3 regions of the Sphingobium fluminis genome follow, and region 1 is predicted to be linked to each of the others. Evidence: riboswitches for the same ligand, from Rfam matches in the RefSeq annotation. Region 1 holds a riboswitch; each other region holds the start of a gene.
The links. A riboswitch is a leader RNA that binds a small molecule or an ion and turns the genes downstream of it on or off. The one in region 1 is predicted to bind cobalamin.
Positions count from the first base shown of each region.

Region 2: linked by a shared signal. The riboswitch ahead of WG907_RS05755 (TonB-dependent receptor plug domain-containing protein) and the one ahead of WG907_RS03060 (TonB-dependent receptor) in region 1 are both predicted to bind cobalamin.
Region 3: linked by a shared signal. The riboswitch ahead of cobW (cobalamin biosynthesis protein CobW) and the one ahead of WG907_RS03060 (TonB-dependent receptor) in region 1 are both predicted to bind cobalamin.

Region 1 is NZ_JBBJUK010000001.1:623,292-626,567, reverse strand. It holds gene WG907_RS03065 (sensor histidine kinase) at 173-1,255, shown strand; cobalamin riboswitch at 1,384-1,626, shown strand; gene WG907_RS03060 (TonB-dependent receptor) at 1,802-3,276, shown strand, end outside.
Region 2 is NZ_JBBJUK010000001.1:1,100,529-1,103,804, reverse strand. It holds gene WG907_RS05770 (PepSY-associated TM helix domain-containing protein) at 1-347, shown strand, start outside; gene WG907_RS05765 (hypothetical protein) at 347-631, shown strand; gene WG907_RS05760 (peroxidase-related enzyme) at 845-1,453, shown strand; cobalamin riboswitch at 1,535-1,790, shown strand; gene WG907_RS05755 (TonB-dependent receptor plug domain-containing protein) at 2,002-3,276, shown strand, end outside.
Region 3 is NZ_JBBJUK010000005.1:219,233-222,508, reverse strand. It holds gene cobN (cobaltochelatase subunit CobN) at 1-585, opposite strand, end outside; gene cobW (cobalamin biosynthesis protein CobW) at 595-1,632, opposite strand; cobalamin riboswitch at 1,815-2,045, opposite strand; gene WG907_RS14515 (NAD-dependent succinate-semialdehyde dehydrogenase) at 2,125-3,276, opposite strand, start outside.

The DNA.
Region 1 (3,276 bases):
GCCATCATCGCCTCCAATCGCTGGCGCCTTCCGTCATAACCACACTTTCAGCGGCATCGCCCACAATTTGCAATCGCGGCGTTCCGGCATCGTGAACACTTTATCGGCGGCGGGGCAATCCGCTGCGCCCGCCGGCAATTTCATGATAAGGGGCTCCCAAGGGAGTATAGTTTTGGACGATGCAGACCATGGAGCGGCGAATGTCGAGCAGTTGCTCGATACCCCCGGACTTGCCGATGCGCTGGAAAGCGATCGGTTCAAGCAATTTCTCGACCATATGCCGGTGGCGATTGCCGTTTCGGAACTGTTGCCCGAAGAGCGCATAACCTACGCCAATCTGGAGTTCGAACGGCTGACGGGTCAGTCCGCATCCGAACTGGAAGGTAAAAACTGGCAAGCCCTGCCAGGTGTAGCGTCCGCCCCCGACGATGACCGGCCACTGAGCGAGGCCGTGGAGGCCGATGAGGAATATGTCGGGACCTTCTCGATCAGCCTCGACGGGCAGACCGTCAATGTCGATGCATGGTCCAATACCATCGAAGACGACAGCGGCGAACCGAGTTTCCGATTGGTCGCTCTTGCCAGGACGGGGCAGGGATTGCGCAACGACGAGGAGATGGTTCGCCAGTCATTGCGGGACAAGGATACATTGCTGTTCGAATTGCAGCACCGGGTAAAGAACAACCTTCAGATGATCACGGCGCTCATCCGCATGGAAGCGCGTAATGTCTCCGATCAGGAGACCGGGGAACGGTTCGATCGCCTTGCCGGCCGGATCAATTCGCTCGCTCTGTTGTATCGCTCGCTATCGATCGAGGGTCAGGGCGACACAATCGATCTGGGCGTGTATCTAAGCCAGATCGCGTCCGCAGTCATTCAGGCGCATGCGCCCGAAGGCATCCGGCTCGACCTGAAGATCGACACCTGGCCAGTCGCGCTGGACGTTGCCATGCCCGCAGGCCTGGTCGTCAACGAATTGCTGACCAACAGCCTCAAACATGCTTTTCCCAACGATGAAGGCGGCACCATCACCCTGCACAGCCTGGTCGACGAGACCGGATGCCGGGTGACCGTGGCCGACGACGGCGTCGGCCTCGCCGATGGCATGACCTGGCCCAAGCCGGGAAAGCTCGGCGCAGTGATCGCGCAATCCCTGCGCCAGAATGCGAAAGCCGACTGGACGGTCACTTCCCGTCCCGGAAGCGGCATGCGGGTCGACATTTTCTTTGCAAGGAAAGATGCCGCGCCGAAGTGACCGTTAGAATAGATGATGGACGATCAGCGCCATCACGCTTTGGGCCAGGAGCATTCGCGGCCAGCGCGAGAGCTACTTGCGAACCGCCCGCCTGCCCGCTATCGGAGCGTTGTTCGGGGCAGCAATGGCCCGGACATGATCGCGCCGGTGCCTTGAAAGAGGCTTAAAAGGGAACGCGGTGCGGATGGTTTACGCCATCCAACTCCGAGGCTGTCCCTGCAACTGTAAGCGGTGAGTGCGATGCATATCGCTTTCTCCAGACCGGAGGAAGCAGCCACTGGGCCGGACGCTAAGTCATGCGAGGCCTGGGAAGGCCGTGCGTCCTGCTATGACCCGTGAGCCAGGAGACCTGCCAGCGTCTGGTCGCTCTTGCCCGGTCCAGGGGTTGGTCACGGCACGGTATCTTTCCGTTTGAGCGACGAACGGGCGGTGGGGGCCGCATCGGTTCGCGTGGCGGTCGCCTCGGCGTCCGGCTGTCTGCGCGCGCCGACCGTCGTTGGCGGCACGTCTCCACCCTAGTGTCGCGTGACGCCGGGAAGACATGCAATGGAATGGAAGACCATAGGATTTTTGCTGGCGACGGGGCTTGCCGCAACGACGACGCAACAGGCGCGCGCGGATAGCGCGGATAGCGCCGCCGAAAGTTCGACAGACATCATCGTTTCGGGGGTCCGGCCGGGTGCGCTGTTGCAAGAAACATCGACCGGATCGCGACTGGGACTGACCGCGCTCGAAATGCCGGCCAGCGTCACGCGGATCGACGGCGATTCGATCCGCGCGCGCGGCGATCTCGATATTCTATCGGCCGTTGTCCGCGCGCCGGGCGTCACATCCTCGGCGAATCCCGGCAATGGCGGCACAGCTCTGGCGCTTCGCGGCTTTTCGGGTCAAGGCTCGGTGCTTCAGCTCGTCGACGGGGTTCGGCTTTTCCCGGTCGCGGGCACGATCACCTTTCCGACCGATCCGTGGAATGTCGACCGGATCGAATTGTTGAGCGGCCCCGCATCGGTCCTGTATGGCCAAGGCGCGCTGGGCGGCGCGGTCAATATCATCACCCGGTCGCCCAATGCCGAACGCACGCAATTCGACGCCGAGGCCGGCTATGGATCGCAGAACAGCTGGCGCGCGGCGGCAGGGGTCGGCGGCCCGTTGAACGAGCAGTTTTCCTATCGGATCGACGCCAGCTATCGGGAATCGGACGGCTATGTCGATCGTGGCCATTCCAAAAGCCTCGCGCTTTCGGGCGCGCTGCGCTTCCGGCCGAATGAGAATTTCTCGCTCACCCTGCGCAACGATTATGGCAATCAGCGGCCGATGGAATATTTCGGCACGCCGCTGATCGACGGCAAGCTGGTGAAGGGCAACCAGCGGCGTAACTATAATGTCGCCGACGCGAGCCTGCACTATCGCGACAACCGGACTTCGCTGACGGCGGACTGGACGGTGGCGGAAGGCATCACCCTGTCCAATGCCGCCTACCGCCTGACGAGCAAGCGGTTGTTCAGGAATCTGGAAAGCTATTTCTACAATGGCGGCACCGGGCAGATCGACCGGATGGACAATTACGGCATCGTCCATGACCAGACCCAATATGGCGATCAGGCAACCGTGCGCATCAACAGACCGATCGCGGGCCTCAAAAATGATCTGGTCGTGGGATTCGACGCCAATCTGATCAAGCTGACCTATTCCAATGATTTCGGGTCGGACCCGCAGGAGGATATGGTCGATCCCTTCGCCTTCGATCCGGGCCTGTTCTTCGACACGCAGGGGATCGCGCCGCGCTATCGCACGCGGACGAACGAATATAGCATCTTCGCCGAAGACCGGCTGGCGCTGACCGACCAGCTTTCGCTGGTTGCGGGCATCCGGCACGAGCGCGACAAGGTGCAGCGCCGGAACATCGTCTATAATCCCGACGGCAGCACGAGCGAGGTCAACGCCTTCCCGCTGGGCGCGACGAACCGGAAGTTCCGCAACACGACATGGCGGATCGGCGGCGTTTATCAGCCAACATCGAA
Region 2 (3,276 bases), 480 kb from region 1:
CGTCCGCCGCCGCTTTCCTCATAACCATGCCACTGAGGACGGCGATCTGGTGGACGCCTGCCGGATTCCTGATCGGCGCGGCCGTGACGATCGTTGCAGGCTGTGTCGCCCCCACCATTGCGCGGCTGAGCTGGATGCTTCGGTTCGGCACGGGCATGATGATGATCCTTCTCCCGCTGCTCAGGATTCTAAGTGGAGGGCCGTGCTGGTCCGCCGCCATGGCCACGCAGCAGCCGGTCATCATCAGCCTGGACATTGCCTTCATTCTCGCGGGCGGCTGGATACTGGCAAGGCTACGGGCTCGTCAGCCGTTCGACCGGCTCATGACCTTGCAGGCGGCTGAGTAGTGATCGATATCGCGGCCCCCGCATTGGCGCTTTCCACTGCCTGCATCCTTGCCGTCGCGCTCGGTGATCCCAAGCGACGTCGGTCAGCCCGGCTATCGGGCAACGGGCACCGCCCCGCCCAGCGCCGTCTGCTCACCGTCTGCGCACTACTACCGGGACTGTTTTGCATCGGGCATGGCGATCCCTCCGCGTTCCTCATCTGGCTGGGGGGCTGCGCGGTTGCGGGCTGGCTTATCGCAATCGCCTTTTCGCGCGCGGCCGCCTCGTGCAGACGCAACGGCTGAAGCATGAACGGATTAACGTGAAACCGGATCATACTTTGATTTCAGTCCCCCGGACGCCTTCCCCCCTTTTTGCCTAGCTGGCGCATCGTAATGCGGAACCGATGCCATTTCGGCCGTATCAGGCCGTTCGCGACCCCGATAAGGAGAGTCGGGTGACATGCTCTTCACATCCGATTATGACCTCGCGAAACGATAATGGCAGGAGAGACGCTGATGGCCGAACGGAAATCGACCTTGACCCCGGATTTCAGATCGAACGATCCCTACGCCTATCTCGCTGCGGTCGAAGGTTATGAATTGCCGCAGGAATGGGTCGACAATATGCCCGTACCCGAGCTCCATGCGACGCGCATTCTGGCGGGCTATGACGAAGAGGGGTATGCGCGCGCGGGGGCATTCATGTCGCCGATATTCCTCGATCCGGCCTATGGCCTGCTGACGATGGCAGAGCGCGAGTTCATCGGCGTCATCGTATCGTCGATCAACGCCTGCCCAACCTGCCTGCTCATCCACGGGCACAAGCTGGGCGAGGAAATAGGCGACCATGGCAGGGCGCGACGCATCGCGATCAACTATCGGACGGTGGAGTTGAGCGTTCAGGAGCGAGCCATCGCCGATTATTGCGTGAAGCTGACTCAACAGCCAGGCCGGATGGAGGCAGCCGACGTCCAGGCGCTTCGCGACGCGGGCCTGAGCGACGCCAGGATTTACTACGTGATCGAACTGATCGGCGTATTCAACCTGACCAACCGGATGACGTCGGGCTATGGCATGCGTCCAGATGATGATTTCCTCGCGGCCATCGCACCGGCAGCGGGATAGCGACCCCCGGTTGCGCATCGCGATAAAGTCGTTGGCCTTGTGCCCGAATCGCATTATGGGCCGGCGAAGTCGGGCATGTTGCCAGGCTAAGATCGCGCTGGTGCCCGTGAGGGCTTAAAACGGGAATGCGGTAAGAATGACTTCGCTCTGACGAATATGGTCATTCCAATCCGTGGCTGTCCCTGCAACTGTGAGCGGTGAGCAAGGTGCGCATATTCCGCCATTCAAAATGGCGGAAAGTCACTGGAACCCACGCATAAAAATGCGGGTTCCGGGAAGGCCGCATACCGAGCGACGACCCGCAAGCCAGGAGACCTGCCAGCGCACCGGTCGCTCTTTGTCATGGTCCAGGGAAAGGCCAGGGCACGGTTTCTCTCCGTCTGAGCGACGAACCCATGCGGCGGGGGCCGCATCGGTGCGTGGCTGTGGGCGAAAGGCGCCTGCCCCTGCCGGCACCGACCGTTCGTTCGCCCGCCGGCATCAGCCCGAGTCAGGCGTCAGCGGCACGCCCCCGCCAGACGTTGCTCAGGCGCAAGGGGGTATTGACCATGAAGACATCCATGTATCGCGCGCTGATGAGCAGCATTTTCCTGCTGCCGGCCAGCGGTTTCGCACAGGCGGCGCTCGCCGATGAGCCAAGCAAGGTGACCGACACAATCATTGTCACGGCCAGCCGTGGCGCAGGCGGCATTTCCACCGCGACGCTCGGATCCTCCGCCACTGTCATCCAGTCCGTCGATCTTGAAAATCGTCAGACCGTCATTCTGTCCGACGTGCTGCGCGATGTGCCGGGCATTTCGGTTAACCGGACCGGACCGGTCGGCGGCAAGACCCAGATCCGCATTCGCGGCGCAGAAGCAAACCACACGCTGGTGCTGATCGACGGCATCGAGGCGGCCGATCCTTATGCTGGCGAGTTCGACTTCGCGACCCTGACGTCCGATCCGGGCGCGCGGGTAGAAATCCTGCGCGGCGAACAGAGCGCGCTTTACGGATCGGACGCGATCGGCGGCGTCGTCAACTATATCACCGCCAGCGGCCGCGAGATGCCGGGCTTTGCGGCGCGGCTGGAAGGTGGGTCGTTCGACACCGTCAGTGGCGCGGTGCGCGGTGCGGGCGTCGTCGGCGACCTCGACTATGCCATTGGCGGTTCCTATTCGGGCATCGGCGGCTATGTCGTTGCGCCCGGCGGTTCGCGGGAGATCGGTTCGAAGATTGGCACCGTCCACGGCAAGCTTGGCTATCAGATCGGCCAGCTTACCCTGCGAGCGATCGCGCGCTACAATTATACCGACGCCGACCTGAACGATCAGGATTATTTCGCCACCGGCAATGCGATCGATTCCGGGGGCCGCTACACCAACAGCGCCTTCTACGCGCTCATCGGCGCCAATTACAGCACGCAGGATGGCCGCTGGACAACGGACCTGAGCGCCCAGCTCAACAATTCGCGCCGCCGCGCCTATGACGACAATGGTGTGGAAAATTTCGGCGACACCGGTCGCCGTCGCAAGGTCTCGCTCGCTTCGACACTCAAGCTCGGCGACGATACAGTCGTTCACGCGATCACCGGTGCGGTCGATTATGAGCGTGAGGAATTTCAGGGCACGTCGCTGTTCCTCTCCGGCCCCAACCCATTCCAGGACACGGACAATTGGGGCATCGTTGGTCAGTATCAGCTGACGGTCGGCGACCGGATCGGCGTGGGTGGATCGGTACGCAAGGATTTCAATAATCGCTTCCGCGATTCGGCCACCTGGCATGCGCAGGCAAGCTATCGCTTCGATTTCGGCACGCGCCTGCACGCGGCTGGCGGTACGGGC
Region 3 (3,276 bases), on a different contig from region 1:
AAAGGTTTCGGGATCGACCACGCCGAGCGCGGGATGCCAACCGCCGACCATCGGCAGCGGCGCATCCTCCACCGCCGACCCATCGATCAGCCCAGCCGCGCGCGCCAACTCGCCAAGCGCCGCCCACGCCGCCTCCGCCCCGCCCGCGTCGCACAGCCGCGCCAGCTCGCGCAATTCAGGCACGGCTACGGTCGATACCGCGTCCAGCCGCGCATCCTCAAAGCCATCGGCAGGCAGCACCGCCAGCGCGATGCCGCGCGAGCGCGCCAGCGCCTCTACCTGTTGCAGCCCATAGCTCCAATAGGGCGTGCCGCCGATCAGCCGGATCAGGATCGCCTTCGCGCCCGCCAGCGTGCGTTCGACATAGGTATCGACCGACAGCGGATGCGCCAGCGCCGCCAGATTGGCGAGCCTGAGCGTCGGAAAAGCCGCGTCAGCCGCGCGCGCCTGATGCCAAGCCGCCGCGAACGCCCCCAGATCGCTGTCCGAAAAGGACAGGACAACCAGATCCGCGGGCGATTGCCCAAGATCCTGCGGGACGGCATTTTCCTCCATCCCGTGCGTTTCGCGGAAGATGACGTGCATCGCGCGTTTTTATCCGAGCAGCGTCGCGCGAATGGCGTCGGCGTCGATATGGTCATGTTCGGCGATGACGACCATCGTGGTGCGCCGGGCTTCATCCGGTCGCCACGGCCGGTCATATTGGTGCCGCACCCGCGCGCCGACCGCCTGCACCAGCATCCGCATCGGCTTGCCCGCGACGGCGGCATAGCCCTTCACCCGCAGGATATTCTGCTCACGCGCCAACGACTCGATCCGCGCGGCCAGCGCGGCGGGATCGGCAATCTCGCCCCATTCGACCACGATGCTGTCGAAATCCTCATGCTCATGGTCGTCGTCGCCATCATGGTGCGACGGGCGCGCGGCGATATCATCCTCTGCGGCGGCGGAAAGGCCCAGGATCAGGTTCGGGTCGATCACGCCTTCGGTCAGCTCGATCACCGGCACGCGGCGCTGCGATTCCGCCGCGATGACCGCGCGCGCGGCGGCGACGCCCTCCGGCCCGGCAAGATCGACCTTGGTCAGCAACACCATGTCGGCGCAGGCGAGCTGGTCCTCGAACACTTCGGACAGCGGCGTTTCATGGTCGATGCCGGGATCAGCGGCGCGCTGCGCATCGAGTGCGGCGACATCCGGCGCGAACCGGCCCGCCGCGACCGCCTCCGCATCGGCGAGCGCCAGCACGCCGTCCACGGTGATCCTGCTGCGGATTGCGGGCCAGTCGAACGCCTTGAGCAGCGGCTTGGGCAGCGCCAGCCCTGAAGTTTCTATGAGGATATGGTCGGGGCGTGGGTCGAGCGCGAGCAGCGTTTCGACGGTCGGGATGAAATCGTCCGCCACCGTGCAGCAGATGCAGCCATTGGCCAGCTCGACGATATTTTCCGCCGGGCAGTCGGGGATCGCGCAGGCCGCCAATATGTCGCCATCAACGCCGAGCGAGCCGAATTCATTGACCACCACCGCCAGCCTGCGACCGCCGGCATTGCGGATCAGATGGCTGATGAGCGTGGTCTTGCCGGCGCCCAGAAAGCCGGTGACGATGGTGACCGGCACCTTTGACAGGTCGGACATGGAAACTCCCCGCGCGCCGGAGCGAGACTTAAGGCGGGGCTTGCCGGACAGGTCCGGTCGGCGCGCGACGACGGGCGGGCGCGACAGATCGCCCATAGCCACGCGACCGTGCAGCCCCAGCCGCACAGTTCGTCGCTCAGACGGAGAGTTACCGTGCCATGACCATCCCCTGGACCAAGGCAAGAGCGACCGGTGCGCCGGCAGGTCTCCTGGCTCGCGGGTCACAGCTTGATGCACGCCTTCCCGGACATGGCGCGATGCGCCGTCCAGTGACTGCCCCTCGAATGAGGAGCCTGTGCATCGCGCTATCCGCTTACAGTTGCAGGGACAGCCACGGATTGAGGCGCTTTGGAGCGCCCGCACCGCATTCCCGATTAAGCCCCGAAAGGGGCACCGGCGCGATCATGCAAAGGCCGGCTTCACCCGGTCCTTGCGCGCTCGCCCTAGATCAAAACCGCCCCCAAGCCAATGCTGTTTCGCCGCCTTGCCGGGTCAGCCCGCAGCGCCGATCCCCATGCACAGATATTTGATCTCCATATAATCGTCGAGGCCATGACGGGAGCCTTCGCGGCCAAGGCCCGACTGCTTGATGCCGCCAAAGGGGGCGACTTCGGTGGAAATGAGGCCGGTGTTGATGCCGACCATGCCCGCCTCCAGCGCTTCGGCGACGCGCCACACGCGGCCAAGGTCGCTGGCGTAGAAATAGCTCGCGAGCCCGAACTCGCTGTCATTGGCGAGGCGGATCGCGTCGGCCTCGTGCGTAAAGCGGATGATCCCCGCCAGCGGCCCGAACGTCTCCTCGCGCGCGAGTTTCATGTCCGGCGCGACATTCGCAATCACGGTGGGATCGAAATAGGTGCCGCCCCGGCTGCTACGATGCCCACCCGTCAACAGCGTCGCCCCGCCCTCCAGCGCGTCGGCGAGATGCTCCTCCACCTTCTCGACGGCCTTTTCGTCGATCAGCGGGCCGACGGCCGTCCCTTCGTCCATGCCATAGCCGACCTTGAGCGCCTTCACCCGGTCGACCAGCTTCGCGACGAAGGCATCATGGATGCCGTCCTGCACATAGAAGCGGTTGGTGCAGACGCAGGTCTGACCATTGTTGCGGAATTTTGAGATCATCGCGCCGTCGACCGCCGCGTCGACATCGGCGTCGTCGAACACGAGGAAGGGCGCGTTGCCGCCCAGTTCCATGCTGACCTTCTTGACCGTATCGGCACAGGCGCGCAGCAGCCCCCGGCCGGTTTCGGTCGATCCGGTGAAGCTGATCTTGCGCACGAGCGGATTGGCGGTGAGTTCGCCGCCGATCGCGCGCGCGGAGCCGGTGACGATGTTGACGACGCCTGCCGGAATGCCTGCCTGTTCAGCCAGCACGCCCAGCGCCAGCGCGGAATAGGGGGTCGCCGATGCCGGCTTGATGACGATGGTGCATCCCGCCGCCAGCGCCGGGGCGAGTTTGCGCGTGACCATCGCGGTCGGGAAATTCCATGGCGTGATCGCGCCCACCACGCCCACGCCCTGTTTCAGCACGACGATGCGCTGGTCGGCCGCGTGCGACGGCACGACCTCGCCATAGGCGCGCTTGCCTTCCTCGGCGAACCATTCGACAAAGCCCGCCCCATAAGCGATCTCTCCCTTCGCTTC